DNA from 3 places in the Bradyrhizobium sp. WYCCWR 12699 genome. Region 2 is predicted to be linked to each of the others. Evidence: predicted binding sites of a transcription regulator. Region 2 holds the regulator's gene; each other region holds the start of a gene.
The links. The regulator LexA, encoded in region 2, represses DNA repair genes until DNA is damaged. The targets are predictions, from matches to a motif close to TGTTCNNNNTGTGTTCNG.
Positions count from the first base shown of each region.

Region 1: a site for LexA is predicted at 7,305-7,322, ahead of RPS27_RS14285 (YifB family Mg chelatase-like AAA ATPase). Genes of this name have one in related genera too.
Region 3: a site for LexA is predicted at 2,779-2,796, ahead of RPS27_RS07250 (single-stranded DNA-binding protein). Genes of this name have one in related genera too.

Region 1 is NZ_JAVTJN010000030.1:743,641-753,364, forward strand. Features, by position in the region: gene RPS27_RS14245 (YraN family protein) at 1-385, shown strand, start outside; gene gshB (glutathione synthase) at 396-1,340, shown strand; gene cpaB (Flp pilus assembly protein CpaB) at 1,623-2,435, shown strand; gene RPS27_RS14260 (type II and III secretion system protein family protein) at 2,446-3,963, shown strand; gene RPS27_RS14265 (CpaD family pilus assembly protein) at 4,016-4,750, shown strand; gene RPS27_RS14270 (CpaE family protein) at 4,747-6,036, shown strand; gene RPS27_RS14275 (tetratricopeptide repeat protein) at 6,051-6,827, opposite strand; gene RPS27_RS14280 (PilZ domain-containing protein) at 6,908-7,153, opposite strand; gene RPS27_RS14285 (YifB family Mg chelatase-like AAA ATPase) at 7,383-8,921, shown strand; gene RPS27_RS14290 (hypothetical protein) at 9,031-9,498, shown strand; gene RPS27_RS14295 (PAS domain-containing hybrid sensor histidine kinase/response regulator) at 9,615-9,724, shown strand, end outside.
Region 2 is NZ_JAVTJN010000007.1:25,988-35,711, forward strand. Features, by position in the region: gene RPS27_RS07650 (glutamine--tRNA ligase/YqeY domain fusion protein) at 1-1,548, shown strand, start outside; gene RPS27_RS07655 (nuclear transport factor 2 family protein) at 1,559-1,945, shown strand; gene RPS27_RS07660 (DUF2171 domain-containing protein) at 2,032-2,265, shown strand; gene RPS27_RS07665 (ComEC/Rec2 family competence protein) at 2,362-4,641, shown strand; gene RPS27_RS07670 (hypothetical protein) at 4,649-5,083, opposite strand; gene lexA (transcriptional repressor LexA) at 5,618-6,319, opposite strand; gene glp (gephyrin-like molybdotransferase Glp) at 6,495-7,706, opposite strand; gene RPS27_RS07685 (hypothetical protein) at 7,908-8,114, opposite strand; gene RPS27_RS07690 (HAD family hydrolase) at 8,285-8,914, opposite strand; gene RPS27_RS07695 (alpha-hydroxy acid oxidase) at 8,924-9,724, opposite strand, start outside.
Region 3 is NZ_JAVTJN010000006.1:86,816-96,539, forward strand. Features, by position in the region: gene gyrA (DNA gyrase subunit A) at 1-1,769, opposite strand, end outside; gene RPS27_RS07250 (single-stranded DNA-binding protein) at 2,126-2,623, opposite strand; gene RPS27_RS07255 (outer membrane protein) at 3,205-3,897, shown strand; gene uvrA (excinuclease ABC subunit UvrA) at 4,200-7,175, shown strand; gene RPS27_RS07265 (hypothetical protein) at 7,222-7,545, shown strand; gene RPS27_RS07270 (DUF5615 family PIN-like protein) at 7,558-7,893, opposite strand; gene RPS27_RS07275 (DUF433 domain-containing protein) at 7,895-8,122, opposite strand; gene RPS27_RS07280 (HAD family hydrolase) at 8,211-8,843, shown strand; gene RPS27_RS07285 (cytochrome D1 domain-containing protein) at 8,918-9,724, opposite strand, start outside.

The DNA.
Region 1 (9,724 bases), on a different contig from region 2:
CCCCAGGGAACCGAAGGTCGCCTCGCCCGAGCGCGTCGCCGCGTTCCGCACCGGCATCTCCGCGGAGAGCCGCGCCGCCGCCTATCTCATGGCCAAGGGCTACCGCATCCTCGCCAAGCGCTACCGCACGCCGCATGGTGAGATCGACATCGTCGCGCGCCGCCGCAATTTGATCGCCTTCGTCGAGGTCAAGGCTCGCGCCAGCCTCGACGATGCCGCCTTCGCCGTGACGCCGCGCCAGCAGCAGCGCATCATCGACGCCGCGCAAGGCTGGCTCGTGGCGCATCCCGAGCATGCCGAATTCGAATTGCGATTCGACGCCATGCTGATTGCACCGCGCTCACTTCCGCGCCATGTGTTGGCAGCATTCGACGCCTCGACCTGAAAGGCAGACCATGAAACTGAACGTCGCCGTCCAGATGGACCCCATCGCCCGCATCAACATCAAGGGCGATTCCACCTTCGCGCTGCTCCTGGAGGCGCAGAAGCGCGGCCATGGCCTGTCCTATTACACGCCGGACAAGCTCTCGATGGTCGGCGAGGAGATCGTCGCTCCCGTTCAGCTCCTGACCGTGCGCGACGAGCCCGGCGATCATTTCACCCTCGGCGAGCCCCGGCGCGAAGCGCTCAACGGTTTCGACGTGGTACTGCTGCGCCAGGATCCGCCGTTCGACCTCGCCTACATCACCTCCACGCACATGCTCGAGCGCATCCATCCGAAGACGCTTGTCGTCAACGATCCCGCCTCGGTGCGCAACGCGCCGGAAAAGCTGTTCGTGATGAACTTCCCGCAGCTGATGCCGCCGACGCTGATCTCGCGCGACTTAGATGAGATCAACGCGTTTCGCGACAAGCATGGTGCCGTCGTGATGAAGCCGCTGCACGGCCATGGCGGCGCGGCGGTGTTCCGCGTGATGCCGCAGGACATGAATTTCGGCTCGCTGTTCGACATGTTCTCGGTGACGTTCAGGGAGCCGTGGGTGATCCAGCAGTTCATCCCCGAGGTGAAGCACGGCGACAAGCGCATCATCCTGGTCAATGGTGAATTCGCGGGCGCGGTGAACCGCGTGCCGGCCGCCGATGACCTCCGCTCCAACATGGTGCGCGGCGGCGCGGCGCAGGAGACCGAGCTCACCCCGCGCGAACGCGAGATCTGCGCCACGGTCGGCCCGGCCTTGCGCGAGCGCGGCCTGTTGTTCGTCGGCATCGACGTCATCAATGGCAACCTCACCGAGATCAACGTGACTTCGCCGACGGGTATCCGCGCGATTGCACGGCTCGGCGGCCCGGATGTCGCGGCGAAGATCTGGGACGTGATCGAAGAGAAGCGGAAGAAGTGATTCTTACTGGAGAGCCCGCACTCTCTCTCCACGCCGTCCCCTCACTAACCACCCGTTCACCATGACGCGCTCGGGCTCGTGCGAACGCACGAGCGCGCTTACGTGAATCTACGGGGCCGCCGGCCGACCGGCTAACGGGACGTTCACCATCTGCCGAAAGACCCCGGCGTGACCGGCGGGCGCGTTCGGCCTCGCAAGACCCCTTATACTTTTACTCCCTACTCATCGACACGGGGGGGCCCGCCAGGTGCGGTTCGAGTGCCCCGCGTATGAGTAAAGCGTATGAACACCGCACGCATTGTCGTTCTCGTCATCGCGTTGGCTGCAGGCGGCGTCGCTGCCTATCTGGCGAGCGGCTATCAGAATGCCCCAGCGCCCGTTGTGGCCGTCGCCGAGAAACTGCCGACGGTCGAAGTCCTCATCGCCAAGAACGACATCCAGCTCGGCCAGGCGCTCAAGCCCGACGATCTGCAATGGCAGACCTGGCCGGCGGCGACCGCGAGCAGCGCCTTCATCCGCCGTGACAGCAGGCCCGAGGCCGCGAGCCAGATCGCCGGCTCGATCGCGCGCGTCCCGCTGATGCAGGGCGAGCCGATCCGCGAGCAGAAGCTGGTCAAGGCCGAAGGCTCCGGCTTCATGGCCGCGATCCTGCCCTCCGGCATGCGCGCCGTTTCAACCGAGATTTCAGCCGAAACCGGCGCCGGCGGCTTCATCCTGCCGAACGACCGCGTCGACATCGTGCTGACCCGCCGCCTGAAGAATCCCGATACCAACGGCCCGACCGGCGGCAACGACCTCATCCTATCCGAGGTCATCCTGACCAATATCCGCGTGCTCGCGATCGACCAGGCGCCGAAGGAGAAGGACGGTCAGAACGCCGTGGTCGGCAAGACCGTCACGCTCGAGCTCAAGCCCGACCAGGTCGCCACGCTGTCGGCCGCGCGCCAGGGCGGCACGCTGCAGCTTGCGCTGCGGAGCATCGTCGATGCCAACGCGACGGAAGTCACGGTCGAGGACCAGGGAGCCAAGCGCTCCGGAGGCGTCAACGTCATCCGCTACGGCGTGCAGACGCGGCAACTGACGTCACAGAAGTGATGGGGACATAATGAAGTACGGGGACAATCGGACGGGCGCGCGCATTCGGGGGAAGCGCGCACGCTCGTTCTGGACTGGGGCGATGCTGATGCTGGGGCTGCTCGCAGCCTCCGACTGCGTCAGGGCAGCGGACGCGCCGGTCGGCGACCAGGCACCGATGCAGGCGCCGGATCTCGGCGTGTCGCCGGTCGCGACGATGGCGTCGGCGCGGACGCGTTTTCTCTCGCTCGGTATCGGCAAATCCGTCGTCATCGACCTGCCCCGCGAGGTCAAGGACGTGCTGGTGGCCGATCCCAAGATCGCCAACGCGGTCATCCGCTCGGCTCAGCGCGCCTATATCATCGGCGGTCAGGTCGGCCAGACCAACGTCGTGTTCTTCGCCGCCGACGGCCAGCAGGTCGCCTCCTACGACATCGCGGTGAAGCGCGATCTCAACGGCATGCGCGCGGCCCTGCGCCAGTCGCTGCCGGGCGTGCAGATCGAAGGTGTCGGCGACAGCGTGATGCTGACCGGTTCGGTGTCGAGCCCGGTCGAGGCGCAGCAGGCCGGCGACGTCGCCGCAAAGCTGGTCGGCGGATCGGACAAGGTCGTCAACAACATCGTCGTGCGCGGCCGCGACCAGGTGATGCTCAAGGTCGTCGTCGGCGAAGTGCGCCGCGACATCGTCAAGCAGCTCGGCGTCGATCTCAGCGCCAGCCTGAACGCCGGCACCGCGGTGGTGAACTTCAACAATTCCAACCCGTTCTCGGTCTCGGGCGGCCCGATCGTCGGCAGCAACGGGCTCGGCGTCGCCGGGCTCGCCAAGGGCATCGCCACCGTCAGCGCCACCATGCGCGCGATGGAAAGTGCCGGTGTCATGCGCACGCTGGCCGAACCGAGCCTGACGGCGATCTCGGGCGAATCCGCCACTTTCGTTGCCGGCGGCGAATTCCCGATTCCCGGAGGCTATGCCTGCGATCCGGTCACTCACGTCTGCACCACCCAGGTCACCTACAAGAAGTTCGGCATCTCGCTGAACTTCACCCCGGTCGTGCTCAGCGAAGGCCGTATCAGCCTGCGCGTGATGACCGAGGTCTCGGAGCTGTCGAACACCAACTCGATCACCTTGACCCAGGCGGTGTCCTCGACCTCGAGCAATTCGATCACCATTCCCTCGATCCAGACCCGCCGCGCCGAAACCACCCTGGAAATTCCCTCGGGCGGCTCGATGGCGATGGCCGGCCTGATCCAGCAGCAGACCAAGCAGGCAATCAACGGACTGCCTGGCGTCGACCAGGTACCGATCATCGGCGCGCTGTTCCGCAGCCAGGACTTCGTCAACAACGAGACCGAGCTGATGGTGATCGTGACGCCCTATGTGGTGCGCGCCGTCGCCCAGAAGGAATTGTCACGGCCCGACGACGGCTTTGCGCCTGCCTCGGACGCACAAAGGGCGCTGCTCGGCCGGGTCAATCGCCTCTACGGCGTCGCGGGCCCTGTCGATCCGGTCGCCGGCACGCCCGGAGATTTCGGGTTCATCATCGACTGAGACGAACGGTCTGGGGATCGGGGCAAGGAACGGGGCAAGAGGGGACCAGGCGATGACGACAACATCAGCCGATCGACGTCGCGGCTTTGGGATCGCGCTGGCACTGACGGGCCTGTCCGTCATGCTCGGTGCCTGCAACACCACCGGCGACATCGTCACCCAGACGGTCCCGACCGATTACCGCCAGCGTCACCCGATCGCGGTGCAGGAGGGCAAGAAGTCGATCGTGATCTTCGTCGGCAAGGCGCGGGGCGGCCTCTCTGCTGCGCAGCATTCGGATGTCGCGGGCGTTGCGCGGGACTGGGTGCGGGAAGGCACCGGCTCCGTCGTCGTCGACGTTCCCGTCGACAGCGCGAATTCGCGCGCGGCGGCCGCGACCTATCAGGAGATCCGCTCTGTGCTCGCATCCGGCGGCGTGCCGTCGCGTGCCATCGTGCAGCATCCTTATCGCCCTGAAGATCCCGGGCTGCTGCCCACGATTCGCCTGAGCTATTCCAGGATGGCCGCGGTGGCCGGCCCCTGCGGGCTGTGGCCGGAAGACGTCGGGCCCAACATCCTCGACCCCGGCTACAACGAGAACCGGCCCTTTTTCAATCTCGGCTGCGCCAGCCAGCGCAACCTCGCGGCAATGATCGACAACCCCGCCGATCTCGAGCAGCCACGATCCGAGACGCCAGCCTATACCGCGCGGCGCGACATCGCGTTCGAGCGCTATCGCAAGGGCACTGCGATCTCGACTCCCAATCCCGACGCCGACAAGGCAAAGCTGAGCGACACAGGCAAATGACGGGCATCCACGACGAAGAAGCGGACGATTCGCTACATCCCGAGGAACACATCGCGCCGGTTCCTCGCATCTCGGTGCAGGCCTTTTGCGAGACCGAGCAGACGCTCAAAGCGGTGACCGCGGCCGGTCAGGACCGCCGGCTTGCCAAGGCGCATCTCACCGCCAAGGACGGCGGCCTTGCCGCGGCGATCGAAGTCTATGAGTCGATGCCGACGCCGAACGTGATCGTGATCGAATCCGACGGCACGCGCGACATTCTCGAGGGATTGGACGACCTCGCCGGCGTCTGCGACCCCGGCACCCGCGTGGTGGTGATCGGCAATCCCAACGACACGGCGCCCTATCGCGAGCTGGTGCGCCGCGGCGTCAACGACTATGTGGTCGGACCGGTCGAGACCCTCGACGTCGTCCGCTCGATCTGCAGCCTGTTCTCGGCCTCCGAGACCATCATCACCGGCCGTGTCATCGCTGTGGTCGGCGCCAAGGGGGGCGTCGGCGCGTCCACCGTCGCGCATAACGTGGCCTGGACCATCGCCCGTGATTTGTCGCTCGATTCGGTCGTGATCGACCTCGATCTCGCCTTTGGCACCGCGGGCCTCGATTACAACCAGGATCCGGTACAGGGCATCGCCAATGCGGTGCTATCGCAGGACCGGCCGGATACGGCGCTGATGGAGCGCCTGCTCGCCAAATGCACCGAGCGCCTCAGCCTGCTCGCCGCGCCGGCGACCCTCGACCGCGTCTACGATTTCGGCGCCGAAGCCTTCGACGCCGTGTTCGACACGCTGCGCATGACCACACCCTGCATCGTGCTCGACGTCCCCCATCAATGGTCCGGCTGGACGCGGCGCGCGCTGGTGAACGCCGACGACATCGTCATCGTCGCCGAGCCCGATCTTGCGAACCTGCGCAACACCAAGAACATGCTGAGCGTGTTGAAAGCGGCGCGACCGAACGACCGGCCGCCGCTCTACTGCCTCAACCAGGTCGGCATGCACAAGCGCGCGGAGATCGACGTCAAGGCCTTCGCCAAGACCATGGAGAGCCAGCCGATCGCGGTGATCCCGTTCGATTCGAAGCTGTTCTCGACCGCGGCAAACAACGGCCAGATGATCGCGGAAGTCTCCAAGAACCACCGCACTACCGAGCTGTTTCAGAACATGGCGAACCGCCTCGCCGGCCGCGGCGAGGTGAGGAAGCCGAAGCGCTCGTTGCTCGAGCCGCTGCTGAAGAAGCTGAAGGGCCGGTCGGGCCGCCCATCGGCCCCGCATCGCAAGGCCTCGTAGGCAAGAAGGCCGGGCTACTTCTCGGCCCGTTGCTGCTGCTTCTTCGCCAGCAGCTGGCGCAGCGCCGTGACCTTTTCCGCCGCCTGATCCGGCGGCAAATCCGCCTTGACGAGGATTTCGGCCTCGGCCTGGCGTCCCTGCAATCCCAGCACGAGGGCGAGGTTGGCACGGATCCGCACGTCTTTCTGATTGCGCTGATGGGCGCGGCCGAGCACCTGTTCGGCCCGCGGCAACTTGTTCTGCAGCATGTAGGACAGGCCGAGATTGGACAGAACCTGCGGCTCATCAGGCACGATCTTCAGCGCGCTTGCGTAATATTGCTGCGCCTCTTCATTGCGGCCGAGCTGATCGAGCGCGGCGCCCTGCGCCGATAATATCCGCCAGTCGGGATCTTCAGGCGTATGCGCGCGGCTGAGGACGTCGAAGGCCTGCTGAAAATTGCCGCTGTCGGCAAGCGCACGGCCATAGCCGGCGAGCAGCGCCTTGTTGCTGGGATGGGCGAGCACGGCCTGCTCCAGCACCGCGACCGCCTGCGCGCGCTGGCCGGTCTCGCGCAGCGCCTTGCCGTATTCGAGCGCAATGGCGGGATCGCTGGGCTTGGCGCGGTAACGCTCGCGAAGCGCGTCCATCTCCGGCCTGGCGTCGGCTTTGGCGGCGGACTCCTGCTTGCCGCCGAGCGCCCCGGTGACATCCTCGATGCCAGTGGTCTGACAGCCGCCGAGGCCGAGCACCAGGAGGGCGGGAAGCAGCAATCTCGCCGGGGGGAAGGCGAGGGACGAACGCTTGGACATACTCTGATCACTCGGCAACTGATCAGAGATGCTTACCGATTAACGCTAAAGTCCCGTTAAGGACGAAGGGCCCTTGCGTCTCAATCGGTGAATTCAGCGCCGAACTCGCAACCGATGCGCCAGCGCAGGCGGCACTGCCGGGAATAGTCGGGCGCGAAGATGATGGTGAATTGCGGCGGCACTTCCAGAAACTCCGCCACGACCTTCACGCCGCCATCCGAGATATCCGTGATCGTGCAGTCCCGCGGCAGCGAGCCCGCGCCAAAATGGATCTTGGCGAGCCGGCTGCACACCCGACGTTCGCTTCTCCGGCGATTTGCAAGCATTTGAATTGTTCACCCGTTAGACCACGGCCCATCCCGCGGCCCTAGGAGTAACGGACATTCGTTGGAATGTGCTGAGGGGAGAAGCTCGCATTTGAGGCGGTGTGTCGGCTTGGCGTTTACGATCGGTTAGGGGTTGCTCGCCCTCCTCGAATGTTCCTGTATTGTTCTTGCGGAGAGGGCCAAGCTCTGCTACCCCTAATTGTGCGAGAGGGGGCAGGCTGGTTTGAGCATGGTTCAGCGGGTTTCCACCGTCGCCTTTGAGGGGATCGAGGCCCGCGCGGTCGACGTGCAGGTCCAGGTCGCGCCTGGATTGCCGGCCTTCGCCATCGTCGGCCTGCCGGACAAGGCGGTGTCGGAGGCGCGCGAGCGGGTGCGTTCGGCACTGATCGCCTCGGGGCTGGCGTTGCCGGCGCGGCGGATCATCGTCAATCTGGCGCCGGCCGACCTTCCCAAGGAAGGCAGCCATTACGACCTTCCGATCGCGCTCGGCCTGATGGCGGCGATCGGGGCGATCCCGCCGGATGCGCTGACGGGCTTCACCGTGCTCGGCGAGCTCGGCCTCGACGGCTCGATCGCACCCGTGGCCGGCGTTCTGCCCGCCGCGATCGGCGCCAATATGCGCGAGGAAGGGCTGATCTGTCCGGCCTCCTGCGGCTCCGAAGCGGCGTGGGCGAGCCCGGACATCCCGATCATCGCAGCCCACTCGCTGATCCAGATCGCCAACCATTTCAAAGGCACGCAGGTGCTGTCGCGGCCCTTGCCGAAGGTGCACGAGCCTGCTGCGTCCACGCTCGACCTGCGCGACATCAAGGGTCAGGAAAGCGCCAAGCGGGCGCTGGAGATCGCGGCGGCCGGCGGGCATCACCTGCTCATGATCGGCGCGCCCGGCGCCGGCAAGTCGATGCTGGCCGCGCGCCTGCCCTCGATCCTGCCGCCGCTGTCGCCGGGCGAGCTGCTCGAGGTCTCGATGATCGCCTCCGTTGCCGGCGAGATCGAAGGCGGCGCGCTGACGGCGCGGCGGCCGTTCCGCTCGCCGCATCATTCCGCCAGCATGGCCGCGCTTACCGGCGGCGGCATACGCGCCAAGCCCGGCGAGATCTCGCTGGCGCATCAGGGCGTGCTGTTCCTCGACGAGCTGCCCGAATTCGATCCGCGCGTGCTGGATTCGCTGCGCCAGCCGCTGGAGAACGGCGAGGTCGCGGTGTCGCGCGCCAATCACCGCGTCACCTACCCTGCCCGCTTCATGCTGGTCGCGGCGATGAATCCGTGCCGCTGCGGCAACGCGTTCGAGCCCGGCTATGCCTGCAAGCGCGGCCGCATCGACCGCTGCACCGGCGACTACCAGGCGCGCATCTCGGGCCCGCTGATGGACCGCATCGATCTGCGCATCGAAGTGCCGGCCGTGACCGCGGCCGATCTGATCCTGCCGCCGCCGGCGGAAGGCTCAGCCGAGGTCGCGGCGCGCGTGGCGGCGGCGCGCGACATCCAGCTCGCGCGTTACGCGGATGCCGGCCTGCCCAACGTCCGCACCAATGCCGAGGCGCCCGCCTCGGTGCTGGAGGAGATCGCCAAGCCGGATGCGCAAGGCGCAAAACTGCTACGCGACGCCGCCGAGACGATGCGGCTGTCGGCGCGCGGCTATCACCGCGTGCTGCGGGTGGCGCGCACGCTGGCCGACCTCGATCATGCCGACAAGGTCGGCCGGCTGCATCTCGCCGAAGCGCTGTCCTATCGCGCACTCGCGGAGGATGTGCGGCAGCTGGCTTGATCATTCCGCGCATCAACCCGGCGGTAACGAGTTTCCTTTACGCTCTGCAAACCATAAGGCCCGCTGATTTCGGTTTCGAGTTCCCCGAGGGCCCGGCGAGTAGAGTGTCATGTTGCGTTTCAAGATCCTGGCCTCGGTTGTTCCCCTGTTGGCGGCGGCGGTGTTTGCCCGCGCCGAGATCGGATCGGTCTCGCATCCCTGCATCGCCCTCGGCGACACCTCGGTCGAGCTGACGTCGCTGTTCTGGACCGCCGGCGTGCATGTCGCCTTCACCGATGATCCGGAACGGGCCACGGTCCGGGTGCAAGTCACCGACGATGCCGACGCGGCGGACTTCACCGTGGTGGACGACGGCCTCGGTTCCGAGCCGGATTCCTGCCAGGCCAATCCCTCCTCGCGCCTCGTCTCGATTGCCGCGCAGCCCGTCGATGGCGGCCAGGTGATCTATCTCTCCACCGAAGGGCCGGCGGACTACCGCATCTATGTGCGTTCGAAGTCGTTCACGCAGCGCGAGGCGGCGGCGCTGATCGTCGGCGCCCGCGGCAGCCATCGCCATCTCCAGGCCGCCTCGCTCTGAGGGGTTAACACCTCATCAACCCTGTTTGGAGGCAGCAGCAAAGCCTCAAACTGTTCGCAAGGTCGAGGCGACATCGTCGCACGCGGCGGCGGGTTTGAGACAAAGGTCGGTTGGCGATGGGTCGGACGTTCCGGATCAAGGTGCGCATGCGCCGTTTCAGGCGACAGCACCCCCGCATCGCCTTCGCGATCCGCTCCTTCATGATCTTCTCGGCGACCTTCGGCGG
Region 2 (9,724 bases):
ATCGGCCACGCCAAGTCGATCGCACTCAACTTCGGCATCGCCCAGGAGTTTCCGGGCCGCTGCCATCTGCGTTTCGACGACACCAATCCGGTCAAGGAAGAGCAGGAATATATCGATTCCATCCAGGCCGACGTGCGCTGGCTCGGCTTCGACTGGGGCAAGAACCTGTTCTTCGCCTCGGACTATTTCGACCGCCTGTACGAATGGGCCGAGCAGCTGATTCGCGACGGGCTCGCTTATGTCGACGACCAGACCCAGGAGGAGATCCGCGTCTCTCGCGGCACGCTGACCGAGCCAGGCAAGAACTCGCCGTTCCGCGACCGCAGCGTGGACGAGAACCTCGACCTGTTCCGCCGCATGAAGGCGGGCGAATTCCCGAACGGCGCGCGCGTGCTGCGGGCCAAGATCGACATGGCCGCGGGCAACATCAATCTGCGCGATCCCGTGCTGTACCGCATCCTGCACGCGCACCATCCACGCACCGGCACCAAGTGGCACATCTATCCGAGCTACGATTACGCGCACGGTCAGTCTGACGCCATCGAAGGCATCACGCACTCGATCTGCACGCTGGAGTTCGAGGACCACCGTCCGCTCTACGACTGGTTCATCGAGAAGCTGCCGGTGCCGTCGAAGCCGCACCAGTACGAGTTCGCGCGGCTGAACCTGACCTACACGCTGCTGTCCAAGCGCGTGCTGACCCAGCTCGTCCGCGACGGCCATGTCGCGGGCTGGGACGATCCGCGCATGCCGACCATGGCGGGGATGCGCCGCCGCGGCGTGCCGCCGGCCGCGCTTCGCGAATTCGTCAAGCGCATCGGCGTTGCCAAGGCCAACAGCGTCGTCGATGTCGGCATGCTGGAGTTCTGCATCCGCGAGGAGCTGAACCGCACGTCGCAGCGGCGCATGGGCGTGCTGCGGCCACTGAAAGTGGTGATCGAGAACTATCCGGAAGGGCAGACCGAGCAGCTCGAGGCGATCAATCACCCCGATGATCCCAGCGCGGGCACGCGGAAAATCACGTTCGGCCGCGAGCTCTATATCGAGCAGGACGACTTCATGGAGAACCCGCCGAAGAAGTTCTTCCGCCTGTCGCCGGGCAACGAGGTGCGGCTGCGCTACGCCTATTTCGTCAAGTGCACCGGCGTGATCAAGAACGACAAGGGCGAGGTGGTGGAGCTGCGCTGCACCTACGACCCCGCGACCAAGGGCGGCAACGCGCCCGACGGCCGCAAGGTCAAGGCGACGATGCACTGGCTGCCCGCGGCAACGTCGGTGCCGGCTGAAATCCGCATCTACAACCAGCTGTTCGCCAATCCGAGCCCGGACGCTTCGAACTTCGCGGCCGATCTCAATCCGAACTCGCTGGAGATCCTGCCCGACGCGCGGATCGAGGCATCGGTGGCAGAGAGCAATGCGACCGAGCCGATGCAGTTCGAGCGCCAGGGCTATTTCGTCCGCGACAAGGACTCGACGCCCGGAAAGCCGGTATTCTCGCGCACCATCGGGCTGCGCGACACGTTCGCGAAGGAAGTCGCGAAAGGATGAGGATTGAGGCATGAGCAGTGAAGCCGACGCCATCGTTTCCGCCATCATCGCGAAATGGTGCGCCGGCTTCGCCAGCCTCGATGCGGCCGCGCTCTCGTCGCTGTATTCGAGAAACGCGTTCTTCTTCGGCTCCAACCCGAAACTCTATCGGGGCAGGGCCGGCGTCGCCGACTATTTCAACGGCCTGCCGCGCTGGCGGAGGCCAAGCGCCGTGTTCTCCGATGTGAACGCAGCGCAAGCCGGCCCCGATCTGATCAACATGGCCGCGACAATCTCGTTCGACCTCGCCGGCGAGCGGGATGATCTCGTCGTCAAGATGAGCTGGGTCATCATCCGCGAGGACGGCGACTGGAAGATCGTCAATCACCACGCCTCGTCGCAGGCGCCGCTGATCTGACGGCCATCGTACACGGCATCGTCATTCCCGAGGGCCAGAACGAACGTCGTTTCTGTGCGTTGGGTGGGTTCAACAAGGAACTCACCATGCAGAACATCGCAGAGCATATGGAAGTCATCGGCGCCGACGGCGTTCACATCGGCACGGTCGACAAGGTCGAAGGCAACCGCATCAAGCTGACCAAGAAGGACAGCGGTGAGGGCAGCCACAAGGGCCATCATCATTTCATCGACAAGGGCCTCGTTGCCGATGTCGAAGGCAACAAGGTGCGGCTGTCGGCCAAGGCATCGGTGGCCGTGACCATGGAAGAGGAAAAGTAGAGACGTCCTCTCGCGTTCCCGATCTGTACCGCTATTCGCCCGACCGCACGTTCCGGTAGCCTTGGCGGCAATCGCGTCGCGTAGGGTGCAGGGAAGATGGCGGAGCCGGGCCGGCCAGTACGGTCCCAAGGTATTGCCGGGACGTGGCCGGTCGGCCGCGTTGCGCCCGCCGGCGGCTTCGTTCCGGCGGGCTTCGGCATTTGGCCCGCGATCGTCGAAACAATCCGCGGATGGGCTCGGGCCGAGGCCGGCCCCGGGCGCCTGCTGCCATGGGTGCCGGTCGCCTTCGGCGGCGGCATCGCGCTCTATTTTGCCGCCGATCATGAGCCGGTGCTGTGGATTGTCGCCGCGACGGCGATCGCGCTGCTGCTCGGCGCGGCCCTGTTGCGGCGGAGCCGGCTGTTCGCGCCGGCGATCATGATCGCAGCGGTCGCGGCGGGCTTTGCCGTGGCGACCTGGAAGACCGCGCGCATTGCCCACACCGTACTCGCAAAACCACTCTATTCGGTGTCGCTGTCGGGCTTCGTCGAGACGCGCGACATCCGCGAGCGCACCGATCGCTTCGTGCTGCGTGTCACCGCGATGGAGGCGCAGCGCAGCGACGTCAAGCTCGACCGCGTCCGCCTCTCCGTGCGCAAGGGCACCGCGCCCGAGGTCGGCAGCTTCGTTCAATTGAAGGCGCGGCTGATGCCGCCGCTCACGCCGGTCCGCCCCGGCAGCTACGACTTTTCACGCGACATGTTCTTCCAGGGCATCGGCGCCTCCGGCTTCGTGATGGGCGCAATTACGGCTGCAATCCCGCCTGATGCCGGCGGCCTGCGGCTGCGCTATGCCGCCTTCATGCAGGGCCTGCGCGATGCGATCGACGCCCGCATCCGCGCAACGCTCGAGGGCGACAACCGCGCGATTGCAACTGCACTGCTCACCGGGCGGCGCGATGCGATTTCCGCCCCTGTCAACGATGCGATGTTCATCTCCGGGCTTGGACACGTTCTCTCGATCTCCGGCTATCACATGGCGGTGGTCGCCGGCGTCGTCTTCTTCGCGGTGCGCGCGCTGCTGGCGTTGATCCCGGGCCTGGCGGCCGGCTTCGCCATCAAGAAATGGTCGGCGGCTGCAGCATTCGTCGCGGCTGCGTTCTATCTGCTGCTCTCGGGCGCCGAGGTCGCAACCCAACGGTCGTTCTTCATGACGGCGGTGGTGCTGATCGCGGTGATGGTCGATCGCCGCGCCATCACCTTCCGCACGCTGGCGGTGGCGGCGCTGATCGTGCTTGCGGTCGCGCCGGAGGCGCTGGTGCATCCGAGCTTCCAGATGTCGTTTGCGGCAACGCTCGGGCTGGTGGCGCTGGTGCAGATCGGCATGCCGAACCTGCTGGCCTCGCCCGATCATTCGGCCACCGCGCGCGTCGCGCTGTGGGGCGGCCGCGAGATCGCGATGCTGTTCCTGGCCTCGCTGATCGCGGGGCTTGCGACCACGCCCTATGCCGCCTTCCACTTCCATCGTGTCACGCCCTATGGCGTGCTCGCCAATCTCGGTGCGATGCCGGTGGTCTCGGCACTGGTGATGCCGGCGGGGCTGTTGGGATTGCTGGCCGCGCCCTTCGGGCTCGATCGCGTCTTCTGGTGGCTGATGGGCCTCGGCATCGACTGGATGGTCGCGGTCTCGCGCTGGGTGGCGGCCTTGCCGGGCGCGGTCGGCCGCATCCCGGCGTTCGGGATCGCGCCGCTGATCGCCGCGAGCCTCGGCATCATCGTGATGGGCCTGTTGCGCACGCCCTTGCGCTGGTGCGGTGCCGTGGCGCTGCTGGCGTCCATCGCGTGGGGCCTGTCGGCGCGGCAGCCCGATATCCTGATCGCCGGGGACGGCGCGAGCGTCGCGGTGCGGGGCGGGGACGGGCGCCTGCACCTGATCAGGACGGGCAAGGACAATTTCATGCTGAAGGAGTGGCTGGCGGCCGACGCCGATCCGCGCGATGCCGGCAGCAGCGCGCTGGCCGAGGGGGTGTCGTGCGACGAGGCCGGCTGCGTCACGCCGCTTGCCGACGGGCGCCTGGTCGCGTTCGCCTCGCGCATCGACGCGCTCGCGGACGATTGCAGCCGTGCCGCACTGGTCGTGACGTCACGGCCCGCATCGCCCGATTGCGCGGCGATGGTGGTGGATCGGCAGCGGCTCGTTCGCCAGGGCGCGCTGGCGTTGACACGGCGTGGCGACGGATTTGCAGTTCAGGCGGTGAGGGCGAGGGGCACGAACCGTCCCTGGTCGCCGGCGGCCGCCGGCGAGGGAGATTTCGAAGGAGCCCTCATGCCGCGGGCGGCGGCTCCGCGCGCAAAGGATGCGACCCCGTCGGAGGCCGATCTTCAAGCAGAGGACTGAGCCTCTGTCAGCCCAGCGGCAGCGGTGTGACGGGCGAACGGCTATCGGCGATGATCCCAGGCTTGTGCTCGCGCTCGCCGACCGGTTGGGTCACGGGCAATTGCAGCACGGTTGCGCGCTGGCCTTCGACGAGCTGAGTCACCAGCACGTATTTGCCATCAGGGAATTCGATCGCGTCGTGATGGCGATCGGGAATGTGCGGATCGACCTTGCCGAACTTGCCGACGCGGGAGTTGACGGTGCGTGTCCAGATCCAGCGGTTGTCGTAACGGACGTTGTCTGCGAAGGCGAGCTCCGTTCCCGGCAGCAGGCAGACCGCAACGGAGAGGTCGGCTTCGGATGCGAAGCCGCGCGTCGAGGTGCCGCGGAAGGTTGTCGTGACGATCGTCTCGCCGACTTCTGCGGGGCGCGTCGCGACGGCATGCAGGCTATAGTCACACATCGGGTGCTCCTCATGTGAAGATAGCGACCCGCGCCTCTCTTGGAGGCACAGGCCTCTGTCAGAGTTTAAACACCAACGCTGTGCTTGGTTGTAGGCAAATCTGCGGCTGGGATCCGCACCCCGCGATCACTTTAACTTTCCCGAATTCGCCAGGAACAAAGCTGGCTGAGGTGCATTACGCCGGGCGCCTGTCAGCGACTGCAAAAGCGACACTTCGCATTGCCGGCGCGATCGCGGCGCTGCGCAATTGGGTGTTGCGGACATGGCAATGCGATGGCGCGGCAACGGCCCCGTGCCCCGATGCCGCTACCGCTGCACCCAAACGATCTGGTCTTCCGAACCCGAAACGCCCAGACGCGATGTCGCTGCGGTCCGCCGAAGATGGCCGTGGAGGAGGGGCCGGATAATCTGTGCAGAACCAGAATGATCATCCAGCCGGAGCGGACATTCATCCGCTCCAATCTCAGATCGGCGACGCCGATCGAAGGCGGCACGCAGGCGCCAAAACTACTTTCGGACTGAGTCCTTCCGGACTCAGTACTTCCGGTAAAGCCCAATTAGCTTGCCCTGAATCTTCACCCGGTTCGGCGGCAGGATACGCACCTCATAGGCGGCATTGGCAGGCTCGAGCGCGATCGACGCGCCGCGGCGGCGGAAGCGCTTGAGCGTAGCCTCCTCGTCGTCGATCAGCGCCACCACGATGTCGCCGGTGTCGGCGCTCTCGTTGCGCTGGATCAGCGCCATGTCGCCGTCCAGGATACCGGCCTCGACCATGGAATCACCGCGCACCTCGAGAGCGTAATGCTCGCCCGAGCCGAGCATGTCGGGCGGCACGCTGATGGTGTGGCTGCGGGTCTGCAACGCCTCGATCGGCGTGCCGGCCGCGATCCGGCCCATCACGGGCACCGCAACGGGCCGCTCGCCCTCGTCCACGGGCGGGCTGGAGCTCGCGCGGATCTTGCCGAGATTGCCCTCGATGACGCTCGGCGTGAAGCCGCGCCGGGCGCCGGCGGCAGCCTGGAGCTCCGGCAGCTTGATCACTTCGATGGCGCGGGCGCGGTTGGGCAGCCGGCGGATGAAGCCGCGCTCCTCGAGCGCGGTGATCAGGCGGTGGATGCCCGACTTCGAGCGCAGGTCGAGCGCATCCTTCATCTCGTCGAAGGAGGGCGGCACGCCGCTTTCCTTCAAACGCTCGCTGATGAACCGCAGAAGCTCGTATTGTTTGCGCGTTAACATCTCGACCAAAGTCCCCCGGTTGATGTCGTTCGATTCCGAGACGATGAGTTCAGCGATAAGCAGCTACATCCTCGAAACAAATCATGAACGGACACTATATGTTCGATACATGTTCCGCAACTGCTTAATTTACCGTGAACGAAGCGCGGTTCGCGGAATGCGTGTGGCCGTGCACTCAGACGGGGAGCCGCAGCACCTCGCAGGGGCTGCCGGCCTTGGCCTTCGGCGCGAACGGTGGGCGCACGAGAAGTACCTGTGCCGCAGCAAGATTCGCAAGCAGAGAGGAATCCTGATGGCTGACGGGAAGCGCGACCAGCGTGCCGTCGTCGCGCAGCTCGAGGCGCGCGCGCAAGTAATCCTCGCGCTGGTCGTTGGCACCGAGATCGCAGGCGAGCACGGCACGTTCGCGACGATGATGAATCACCGAGCGGCCTGACAAGGCGCGAATCAGCGGCACCATGAACAGGAAGGCGCACACATAGGACGACACGGGATTGCCGGGCAGGCCGATCACGCGCATGGCGCCGAGCCGCCCGTGCATCATCGGCTTGCCCGGCCGCATGGCGATCTTCCAGAACGCCATCGCGATGCCTTCGTCCCTGAGTGCCTGCTGGACCAGGTCGTGGTCGCCGACCGACGCGCCGCCGGTCGTGATCAGGATATCGGCACCGCTCTCGCGAGCGCGGCGGATGCCTGATGTGGTGGCCTCCAGCGTGTCGGCGGCGACGCCGAGGTCGACGGTGTCGGCGCCCTCGCTGCGGGCGAGCGCGTGCAGGGCGTAGCCGTTGGAATAGACGATCTGGCCGTGCCTTGGCGCTGAGCCCGGCATCACCAGTTCGTCACCGGTGGCGAGGATCGCGACCTTGGGACGGCGGCAGACGGCGAGCTGCGGGTAGTTCATTCCGGCAGCGAGCGCGAGGTCACGTTCGGTCAGACGCGTCCCCTTGCGGAGGAGGACGTCACCCTCACGGAAGTCGACGCCGGCCGGGCGGATGTGCCGTCCGATGATGGCGGCTTCCTTGATCGTGACGCTGTTGCCGTCCACGACGGTGTCCTCCTGGATCACGACCGCGTCCGCACCGTCGGGAACGACGCCGCCGGTGAAGATCCGCACGGCTTCGCCGGCGCCGACCGCTCTCGCGAAAGGACGGCCGGCGGCGACCTCGCCAATCACCGTCAGCCGGGAATCGATCGCTGCCGCGTCGGCCGCGCGCACCGCATAGCCGTCCATCGCCGACATGGCTTGCGGCGGCTGCGTGCGCCGCGCCGCGACATCATGTGCCAGCACGCGGTGATAGGCCTCGTCGAGTGCAACCATCTGTTCAGGCAGCGGCTCTGCACCTGCCAGCACCGCGGCAAGGGCGTCGGAAACCGGCATCAGGGCCACGGGCAAAACTCCTGCTCGCACATCGTTCAATGGGGCGGCGAGAGTTCTAGCCGACCGCAGGCGCGAGGCAAAGCAGCGCGCGGGATGATCTATCCTGCGTGATCTCCGTGGTGGAGGAGTGCAAGTTCGTCAGGGCATGATCTGGAAGCCGAGACAGCGCGCCGTGAAGGACGAGAATCACGAGCGCCAACACCGATACGGTCACCGTGCCGCCGGATCGTCCGGACTGATCTCAAATGCGACGTCGGGCGCTTTGGGCCCTTGATCCTTGTCGGGGAGCGGATCGGCCTGCGATTTCAGGTCGGCGGCCTTGCTGATCAGCTTGGCGGAAAGGTCAGAATCCGAGGTGTTTCTTGCGAATTCAAGCAGGAGAGAGGCTTGCTTGGTGAGATAGGTTTTGCCCAGCACGTCGATCAGTCCGATGTAGAAGTCCCAACGGACTCAAGAGTCCGAAGGGCGGTATTCCGTTCCCGGAACTCTGTATAAAAATGCACAAAGTGATCAGGTTCCAAAATTCCAGCAGATTTAGTTCCGGAAGATGTCGCTGCCGGGAGGCCGGGTGGCACCCGCGGCTGGCGTCAGATGCCCAATGCTTTCAAGGCCTTCCCGACGTCGCGCGGCGAGGTCACATGCACGGCCGTCAGGCCGCGGGCTCGCGCGCCTTCGATGTTCTCAGCGAGGTCGTCGAAGAACACGATGCGCTCGGCGGGAACGCCGATCGCGGCGACGACATGGTCGAAAGCCTCCGCATCCGGTTTGCGCAGGCCGATGCTCGATGACAGGTACAGCTCGCGGAAATGGCCGAGCAGATCGGCATATTCCTTCGAGAAATAATCGACATGCGGCCGGTTGGTGTTGGAGAAGGCGTAGAGCGGCATCTGTTTCGCCGCCCGCGGCAACAACTCGGCGATATCAGGCATCTCGCCGGCGAAGATCGCGTTCCAGCCCTCCAGGAACTGGGCATCCGAAATGCCGATCCCCAGCGAAGCGCGTAGCGAGGCGAAATAATCCTCGTCGCTGATCTTGCCCATCTCGTGCAGCCGGTAGGCCTCGTCGCGCACATAGCGCGCGACGATGCTTTCGGGATGGCAGCCGGCATGTCCCGCCCAGCAAGCGATCGCCTTGGAGAAGTCGATGTCGAGCACCACGCGCCCGAGATCGAACAGAAGCGCATCCGCGCTGCCGGGAGAGAGCGATGTCACCTGCAATCCTCTTACTCAGTACCGATAAGGTTCGTGGTCGAACAGCGGAAACGCGCTGAACACGCTCGGCGCGTTGGTGGCGGTCGCCGGATGCAGGCAGGATTTGTCGACCTCGGCAAACGACGTGGCGCCGAGCAGGCCGAGGCAGCGCAGCACCTCGTCCTCGAGCAGCTCCAGCATCCGCGTGATGCCGGCTTCGCCGGCTGCCGCCAGCGCCCAGCATTGCAGCCGGCCGATGCCGACGAGATCTGCCCCTGCCGCGATCGCCTTGACGATGTCGGTGCCGCGACAGATGCCGCCGTCGACCATGATCTTGGCGCGGCCCTTCACGGCCTCGACGATTTCGGGCAGCACATGCATGGCACCGCGGCCATGGTCGAGCTGGCGGCCGCCGTGATTGGAGACGTAGATCCATTCGACGCCGTGATCGACCGCGATCAGCGCGTCCTCGGCGGTGGCGATGCCCTTCAGGATCAGCGGGATCTTGAACTTGTCCTTGATCATCTTCACGGTCCGCCACTCCAGGCCCTTCTGGAAATCGCCGCCGGTGGCGCGCAGGCGACTCTCGCGAACGTAGCGCTTGGCGATGTCACGTTCGCGACGGCTGTAATGGGCGGTGTCGACGGTCAGGCAGAAGGCGGCATAGCCGTTCTTCTCGCTTCGGCTGACGACATCCGCGACGAAGGAATCGTCGCCGCGGACATAGAGCTGGTAGAGCCGGAGTGCATCGGGGGCCATCTCGGCGGTCTTCTCCAGGCCCGGCTCGGACACCGAGCTCAGCATGTGCGCCGCACCGAAGGTGCCGGCACCGCGCGC
Region 3 (9,724 bases), on a different contig from region 2:
GGCGTGTGCGTGGAGGCCACGAACAGGCGCGAGACGAAATCCTCGTCACGGGTCTGCATGCCGGCGCGGCCCTTGCCCCCGCGGCGCTGCGCCCGATAGGCCGACAGCGGCACGCGCTTGACGTAGCCGGCGTGGGACACGGTGACGACCATATCCTCGCGCTGGATCAGGTCCTCGTCCTCGACCTCGCCTTCCTGCTCGATGATGACGGTGCGGCGGGGCGTTGCGAACTCGGCCTTCACCTCGGCGAGCTCGGTCTTGATGATCTCGAGCACGCGGGCACGGGAGCGCAGGATGTCGAGATAATCGGCGATCTCGCCCGCGAGCTTGTCGAGCTCGTCGCGGATCTCGTCACGGCCGAGGGCGGTCAGGCGCTGAAGGCGCAGGTCGAGAATGGCCCTCGCCTGCTCCATCGACAGCCGGATCGTGCCATCCGCGCTGATGCGGTGGCGCGGATCGTCGATCAGCGTCAGCATGTCCTCGACGTCCTTGGCCGGCCAGTCACGCGACATCAGGGTGTCGCGGGCGGTGGTCGGGTCGGGCGAGGTCCGGATCACGCGGATCATCTCGTCGATATTGGCGACCGCGATCGCGAGACCAACGAGGATATGGGCGCGATCACGCGCCTTGGCCAGCAGGTACTTGGTGCGCCGCGTGACGACCCGCTCGCGGAAGTCGACGAAGATGGCCAGCAGGTCCTTCAGATGCATGATCCGCGGACGGCCGCTGTCGAGCGCCACCATGTTGACGCCGAAGCTGGTCTGCAGCGGCGTGAACCTGTACAGCTGGTTCAGCACCACGTCCGGCACGGCGTCGCGCTTCAACTCGATGACCACGCGGTAGCCTTCGCGGTCGGATTCGTCGCGCAGGTCGCCGATGCCCTCGATCTTCTTTTCCTTGACCAGTTCGGCGATGCGCTCGACCATCGTCGCCTTGTTCACCTGGTAGGGAATCTCGGTGACGATGATCGCCTCGCGCTCCTTGCGGATGGTCTCGATCGCGACCTTGCCACGCATCACGATCGAGCCGCGGCCGAGGTGATAGGCCGAGCGGATGCCTTGCCGCCCAAGGATGACGCCGCCGGTCGGAAAATCCGGTCCCGGCACGATGTTGATGAGTTCGTCGATGGTCAGCGCGGGGTTGTCGATCAGCGCGATGCAGGCGTCGATGACCTCGCCGAGATTGTGCGGCGGGATGTTGGTCGCCATGCCGACCGCGATGCCGCCGGCGCCGTTGACGAGGAGGTTCGGGAACTTGGCCGGCAAGACCGACGGTTCGGTCTCGTTGTTGTCGTAGTTCGGCTGGAAGTCGACGGTGTCCTTGTCGATGTCGGCCAGCAGGGCCAGCGCCGCCTTGGTCAGGCGCGCTTCGGTGTAACGATAGGCGGCCGCGGGATCGCCGTCGACCGAGCCGAAATTGCCCTGGCCGTCGATCAGCGGCACGCGCATGGAGAAGTCCTGCGCCATCCGGACCATGGCGTCGTAGATCGACTGGTCGCCATGCGGATGATATTTACCGATGACGTCACCGACCACGCGGGCGGACTTCACGTACTTCTTGTCGGGCGTGTGCCCCTGCTCGTTCATCGAGAACAGGATGCGGCGGTGCACCGGCTTCAGGCCGTCGCGGGCATCAGGCAGCGCCCGCGCCACGATCACGCTCATGGCGTAGTCGAGATAGGACTTCTTCATCTCCTCGAAGATGGAGACGGGGCGAATATCCGAGGGTTGCGCCGGCTGGTCGCCGGGCTTGTCGTCGTCGTCAGCCAAGGGGAAATCCGGTGAGGTTTTATCTGGGAATCATATAGCGCATCGGGGCCCTGATAGCCACCCTTGCGGGCTCGAGGGAAGCGCTTTTTCCGCTTATTTTTCCAATAGCTTACGGCCTTGCAACGAGTGTCTCGGATGGGCATGGCCAGGCCCTTCGAAATCACTTCGGCCACCTCAATGATCGCGCGGTGGCGCGCACCTCTTCGGTCTGGTTGCCCGGCGCGGTCAGAGTTCAACCCAAACATGAAGCGGGCCCGGAAATCCCGAGCCCGCTCTGTCGATTAGTAGGGTTTGCTGACACGACGTGGCAGGCGCGGCCCAACCTGCCGGCGCCCCCCCCTATCGTCAGACCGTCCTCAGAATGGGATATCGTCGTCCATGTCGCTGTTGCGGCCACCGCCGCCGGCGGCCACGGGACGGCGCGGCGCGCTGCTGACGGGTCCTGACGAGCCGAAATCACCACCCGGTTCGTCGCCGAAGCTACCGCCTCCACCGCCGCCGCTGCGGCCGTCGAGCATCGTCAGCGTCGAGTTGAAGCCCTGGAGCACGACCTCGGTCGAATACTTCTCGACACCGCTCTGGTCGGTGTACTTGCGGGTCTGAAGCGCGCCCTCGATGTAAACCTTGGCGCCCTTCTTCAGATACTGTTCGACGATTTTGCAAAGCGGCTCCGAGAAGATCACGACGCGATGCCACTCGGTCTTCTCCTTGCGTTCGCCAGTATTCTTGTCGCGCCAGGTCTCCGAGGTGGCGATGCTCAAATTCGCAATCGGCCGCCCGTCCTGGGTGCGGCGGATCTCAGGATCCTTGCCGAGATTTCCAACCAGAATGACCTTGTTGACGCTTCCCGCCATCGCCGCTCTCCACTCCGAATGCCACCTGATTTCAAAAGGCCGAGCACGCTGCCCGCGTTCCTCTGCGCCCTGTTGAGGCGACCCTATACGCTTGCGGGCGCCGCTCAGCCCACCACCCCCAAGGTTATCCCCACATATAGCACCGACCTTCGCCACGTTCCAGATTTGTTCTTTCTGGCCGGGCACCGAACAGAGCGCCACGCGCACTCTAACTTTCACCGGCTCGGGAACCTCCCGGCCGCTCTGCCTGGAGCCTCACACGTTCTAAGCGCATCGCCGGAATTGCGACATCGGCATGATCAGCCCGAATGACCCTGGGCGGCCTGCCACTCGTCAAGAACGAATATCTCTCTGATATCCTTGGATGATTGAACGATCTAGCTCGCGCCCTCCTCTTCAGGCAGGGCGGGATTCAGGGGTTAAATAAGTCAGTAACCATCACCTTTCCGACCACTGTGGCTTTTCGGATACACAACTTGCGGCTTCAGTGGTGTAAGCACGGCATCAGTTGGGCCGTTGAGTCCGCTGCCCTTCCGTCCGCGGAAGGCAACAACAGAAACTGGGACTGGGATTAGTTGAAAATGAAAAAGGTTTTGTTGGCTTCGGCCTGTTTGTTCGCTCTGGCGGCCCCCGCTTCGGCTGCTGATCTCGCGGCGCGCCCCTACACCAAGGCTCCGGTCGCTCCGATGGCTTCGGTCTACAACTGGACCGGCTTCTATCTCGGTGCCGTCGGTGGCGGCGCTTGGGAAAACGCTTCGGGCGACCCGAAGATGAAGGGCGGCTTTGTCGGCGGCACCGCCGGCTACAACTGGCAGACCGGCAACGTCGTGTTCGGCCTCGAGGCCGATGCTGCGTGGGCTGACGTCAGCGCGTCGGTCACCGGTCCGGTCCTCGTCCCCGGCTTCGGTGTTGCCACGGCGACCCTGAGCTCGAAGACGGATGCGATGGGCACCGTTCGCGGCCGTATCGGCTGGGCCGTCAACAACGTGCTGTTCTACGGCACGGGTGGCTATGCCTGGATCGACAACAAGCTGAGCGCCAGCGCTCTCGGCGTGACCATCTCCGACAGCAAGTTCCACTCCGGCTGGACCGTCGGTGCGGGCGTCGAAGCGTTCTTCGCTCCGAACTGGACCGTCAAGGGCGAGTACCTCTATCGCAGCCTCGGCGGCGAGACCTACTTCTCGGGCGCCCTGCCCACCGGCACGCTCAACTTCCACACCGTGCAGGTCGGCGTGAACTATCACTTCGGCGCCCCGGTCGTCGCCAAGTACTGAGCTTCGACTTAAACGCTACCCGCGTTACGAAAGGCCGGCCTTGTGCCGGCCTTTTTGTTTGCCCTTGCTCGTTGTTTGCCCGCTCGTTCGCCTGCCGCGTTCTACAGTTCCGCGCCCGCCTGCTGCCAGATGCCGCCAGCGCGCCAACATTCCGTTGACGATTCGCAACTCCCTCTGGAAATCCGCGCGCGTTCTTCCTACGTTCGCTGATAACCCCATCGGCGCCGATCCCGGTTCCGGGCGAAGCGCGCCTTCATCATTGGCGCGATCGCGCGTCTTTGGATTCCTTGAGGACCAGCGGGATGGATGAAGTGATCAAGGCGAAGCGCCAACAACAGAACGCGGGCTCCAGCCTGCGCGCAATTACGATCCGTGGCGCGCGCGAGCACAACCTCAAGAACATCGATGCCGAAATTCCCCGCGACAAGCTGGTGGTGTTCACCGGCCTCTCCGGCTCCGGCAAATCCTCGCTCGCCTTCGACACCATCTACGCCGAGGGCCAGCGCCGCTACGTCGAATCGCTCTCGGCCTATGCGCGCCAATTCCTGGAGATGATGCAGAAGCCCGACGTCGACCAGATCGACGGCCTGTCGCCCGCGATCTCGATCGAGCAGAAGACGACATCGAAGAACCCGCGCTCGACCGTCGGCACCGTCACCGAGATCTACGACTATATGCGCCTGCTGTGGGCGCGCGTCGGCGTGCCCTATTCGCCGGCCACCGGCCTGCCGATCGAGAGCCAGACCGTCTCGCAGATGGTCGACCGCGTGCTGGCGCTGCCCGAGGGCACCCGCCTCTATCTGCTCGCGCCCGTCGTGCGCGGCCGCAAGGGCGAGTACCGCAAGGAGCTCGCCGAATGGCTCAAGAAGGGTTTTCAGCGCGTCAAGATCGACGGCACCTTCCATGAGCTTGCGGAAGCGCCGACGCTGGACAAGAAATTCCCGCACGACATCGACGTCGTCGTCGACCGCATCGTCGTGCGCGCCGACATCGGCCAGCGCCTCGCCGAGAGCTTTGAGACCGCGCTGAAGCTCGCCGAGGGCCTTGCCGTCGTCGAGTTCGCCGACGCCCCCACGGCGGCCCCCACCGAAGAGAAAAAGAAGACCGCCAAGATCCACGACAAGAGTGGGCCCGAGCGCATGCTCTTCTCGGAAAAGTTCGCCTGCCCGGTCTCCGGCTTCACGATTCCAGAGGTCGAGCCCAGACTGTTCTCCTTCAACAATCCCTATGGCGCCTGCCCGGCCTGCGGCGGCCTCGGCGTCGAGCAGCATGTCGACGAGGACCTCGTCATTCCCGACAAGGAGCTCGCCATCGGCAAGGGCGCGATCGCGCCATGGGCCAAATCGTCCTCGCCCTATTACATCCAGACCCTGACCGCGCTCGGCAAGCACTACAAGTTCACGCTGACCACCAAATGGAAGGACCTGCCCAAGAAGACGCAGAACGCGATCCTGCACGGCTCCGGCGAGGACGAGATCAAGTTCTCCTATGAGGACGGGGTGCGCTCCTACGACACCAAGAAGCCGTTCGAGGGCGTCATCACCAACATCAACCGCCGCTACCGCGAAACCGAAAGCGAGTGGGCGCGCGAGGAGCTGGCGAAATACTTCCACGACGTGCCCTGCGAGGGATGCAAGGGTTTCCGGCTCAAGCCCGAGGCGCTCTGCGTCAAGATCGGAGCCAAGCATATCGGCGAGATCTCGGAGCTGTCGGTCAAGAAGGCCGGCGAATGGTTCGAGACCGTGCCCGACGCGCTCAACGCGCAGCAGAACGAGATCGCCGGCCGCATCCTGAAGGAGATCCGCGAGCGCCTCACCTTCCTGCTCGACGTCGGCCTCAACTACCTCACTTTGTCCCGCTCCTCCGGCACGCTGTCCGGCGGCGAGAGCCAGCGCATCCGCTTGGCCTCGCAGATCGGCTCGGGCCTGACCGGCGTGCTCTATGTGCTGGACGAGCCCTCGATCGGCTTGCACCAGCGCGACAACGCTCGCCTGCTCGACACCCTCAAGCGGCTGCGCGACCTCGGCAACACCGTGGTCGTGGTCGAGCATGACGAGGACGCCATTCGCCTCGCCGACTACGTGCTCGACATCGGCCCCGGCGCCGGCATGCATGGCGGCCACATTGTCGCCGAGGGCACGCCCGCCGAGATCATGCGCAACCCGAAATCGCTGACCGGCAAGTACCTGACCGGCGAGCTCGAGGTCGAGGTGCCGGAGCGGCGCCCGCCGAACCATCGCCGCACCATCAAGGTGGTCAACGCGCGCGGCAATAACCTCAAGAACGTCACCGCCGAAATCCCGCTCGGCCTGTTCACCTGCGTCACCGGCGTCTCCGGCGGCGGCAAGTCGACGCTGTTGATCGACACGCTGTACCGCGCCATCGCCCGCAAGCTGAACAATGCCAGCGAGGGCGCCGCCCCGCACGATCGCATCGAGGGCCTCGAGCACATCGACAAGATCATCGACATCGACCAGTCGCCGATCGGCCGCACGCCGCGCTCGAACCCCGCGACCTATACCGGCGCCTTCACGCCGATCCGCGAATGGTTTGCCGGCCTGCCCGAGTCCAAGGCGCGCGGCTACGAGCCCGGCCGCTTCTCCTTCAACGTCAAGGGCGGCCGCTGCGAGGCCTGCCAGGGCGACGGCGTCATCAAGATCGAGATGCACTTTTTGCCCGACGTCTACGTCACCTGCGACGTCTGCAAAGGCAAGCGCTACAATCGCGAGACGCTCGAAGTCCTGTTCAAGGGCAAGAGCATCGCCGACGTGCTCGACATGACCGTCGAAGAAGCCGCCGAATTCTTCAAGGCGGTGCCGCGCGTGCGCGAAACCTTCCAGACCCTGCACCGCGTGGGCCTCGACTACATCCATGTCGGCCAGCAGGCGACGACCCTGTCGGGCGGCGAAGCCCAGCGCGTCAAGCTCGCCAAGGAGCTGTCAAAACGCGCCACCGGCCGCACGCTCTACATCCTGGACGAGCCGACCACCGGCCTACACTTCCACGACGTCAAGAAGCTCTTGGAGGTGCTGCACGAGCTGGTCGCGCAGGGCAACACGGTCGTCGTCATCGAGCACAATCTCGAAGTCATCAAGACCGCAGACTGGGTCATCGACCTCGGCCCCGAAGGCGGCGACGGCGGCGGCGAGATCGTCGCCTGGGGCCCGCCGGAAGACATCGCCAAGGCGCCGCGGAGCTATACCGGAAAATTCCTGGAGCCGGTGCTGAAGAAGGCGCGCAAGCCGAAGCGGCGGAGCACGAGCGAGGCGGCGGAGTAGCGCCACCCGCTCGAGCGGCCGGCTCAAGCTGCCGGGAAAATTCTCCATGCCGAGCCGAACCTACGCGCTCTTCCGCAACGCGATCCTCGCCGAGCAGCAGGTGACCTGTGTCTACGAGGGCCGCCATCGCGAGCTATGTCCGCACATCATCGGCACCAACAAGGCCGGTGAGGAAGCCGTGCTGACCTGGCAGTTCGCCGGCGAAAGCAGCGGACCGCTGCCACAATGGCGATGCCTGAAGCTGGCCAATGTCAGCAACGCCCGGGCGCGCGACGGCCGCTGGCACGAGGGCAGCTCGCATCGGAGCACTCAGACTTGCGTCAAGAACATCGATATCGACATCAATGTTGACGTACGCAAGTTGCGGTGAGCGCTCATTAGTCTACTGGCCGACGAATTCAATGACCGCTTCACCCCGCGCGACGGCTTCGGCGATTCGCGGCATGGCGCTCACACGCTGACGGATCAGCGCGCGATTGTCGATGTTGCCCACACGCACCCAAAGCACGATAGGCCCCTGCCGCTTTGCGGCACGGAGAAGCGAGAAATCGCGATTCTTGGTGACGAGAACGGCCGATCTTGCAACGGCTTCATCCCAGATCGCGCCATCGGTCGCGTTTGCCATCCCGAACTCGGCAACATGGGCCGCATCGTATCCAGCGCGACGCATGGCCTCCGCCAGTGCTGGTGGAAGCTGAGCATCGACCAGGTAAGGCAAGCTATTTCGCCGCTATGATCGGGTGATCGACCTGACGGGCGGCATAGGCGAGAGACGCGTCGATATCGGCTTCTTCCAAATACGGATAATCTTCCAAGATGCTCTCGCGCGACTGTCCCGCGGAGAGCAGTCCCAAGACGTCGGCGACCGTCATGCGCAGATCGCGAATGCAGGGGCGTCCATGCATACGCTGCGGATCGACGGTAATCCTTGCCAGTAGCTCCGACATCTGCCACCTCTCGAAGGTAACATAGCATCTCCGATAGCATTGTCAGCGCCTCGCCAGCGGGCGCGACGCCCGCACTTCTCCCTCCGCCATGCCCTACGCCCTCGCCATCTTCGACCTCGACGGCACGCTGGCCGACAGCTTCCCGTGGTTCCTGCGCGTCATCAACGACATCGCCGATCGCTTCAATTTTCGCCGTGTCGCCGATGAGGACGTCGAGGACCTGCGGCATGCCTCGACGCGTGAGATCCTCGCCCGCCTCGAGGTGCCGCTTTGGAAGATGCCAACGATCGCGCGGCATGCGCGGCGGCTGAAGGCGGAGGCGGCTTCCGAGATCGCACTGTTCGCCGGCGTCGAGACGATGCTGCGGACGCTGACAGAGAACGGCGTGCAGCTCGCGCTGGTGACGTCCGACAGCGAGGCCAATGCGCGCGAGAAGCTCGGGGAAGCCGCGGTGCTATTTTCGCATTTCGACTGCGCGGCATCGCTGTTCGGCAAGCCCGCGAAATTCCGCCGGGTGATCCGGCGCGCGGGCGTCGAGCCGAGCCAGGTGATCGCGATCGGCGACGAGGTCCGCGACATCGAGGCGGCGCGAACCGTGGGAATTGCCTGCGGTGCGGTGGGCTGGGGTTATGCTGCGCCGGCGGCGCTGCGGGCGCTGGGGCCGGATCACGTGTTCGAGCGGATGGATGAGATTGCGGCGACGCTATGCACGGTGCCGTAGCCCGGATGGAGCGAAGCGCAATCCGGGACAGTGTCCCCGCATTTCGCTTCGCTCCATGCGGGCTACAAGCGCCCCTACTCCGTCCTCCGCAAAAACACCCCGAACGCCCTTGGTCCGTCGCCGGTCTTGATCTCGCCGATCACCTTCAGATCAGTCGCGTCGATGACCACAAGCGTGTTGCTTTCCCAGCACGCGACGATGACGCGCTTGCCGTCGGCGGTCGCGGCAATCCCTTCGGGGTAGTCGCCGACATTGATGCGCTTGACCGGCTTCAGGCTCGCAAGGTCGAACACGCTGACGGTGCCGCCATATTGGTCCGTGACAAAGCCGCGGCCTTGCGTCAGCGCCACCGCATAGGGGCGCATGCCGACCTTCACACGGCCGATCTCGCGACCTTCTGCAATGTCGATCACGGAGACGTCGTCGGAGCCGACATTGGCGGTGTAGGCGCGCTTGCCCTCGGCATCTATGGTAACGCCGAACGGACGGGTGCCGACCTTGATCATCGCCTTGCGCTGGCGTGTTGCGGTGTCGACGACCGAGACGCTGTCGTCGTCGCGGTCCGCCGAGAGCAGCAGCTTGCTGTCAGGCGTCACTGCAAGGCCCGATGGCGAGGCGCCGACCGCGATGCTGGCGGCGATGCTGCGCGAGGCCGTATCGATCACCCGCACCGCCGCCGCATACCAGTCCGCGACATAGACGGTCTTGCCATCGGGGGCGACCGCAATGCCAAGCGGTCCGCCGCCGACCTCGATCCGGCCTGCCACTTGGCGCGTCGCGGCGTCCACCACCGTCACCGCCTTGGCGTCGGGGCTCGTGACATAGGCGAAGCGCCCGTCCGCGCTGACCGCCACGCCCGCCGGCTTGCCGCCGATGGGAAT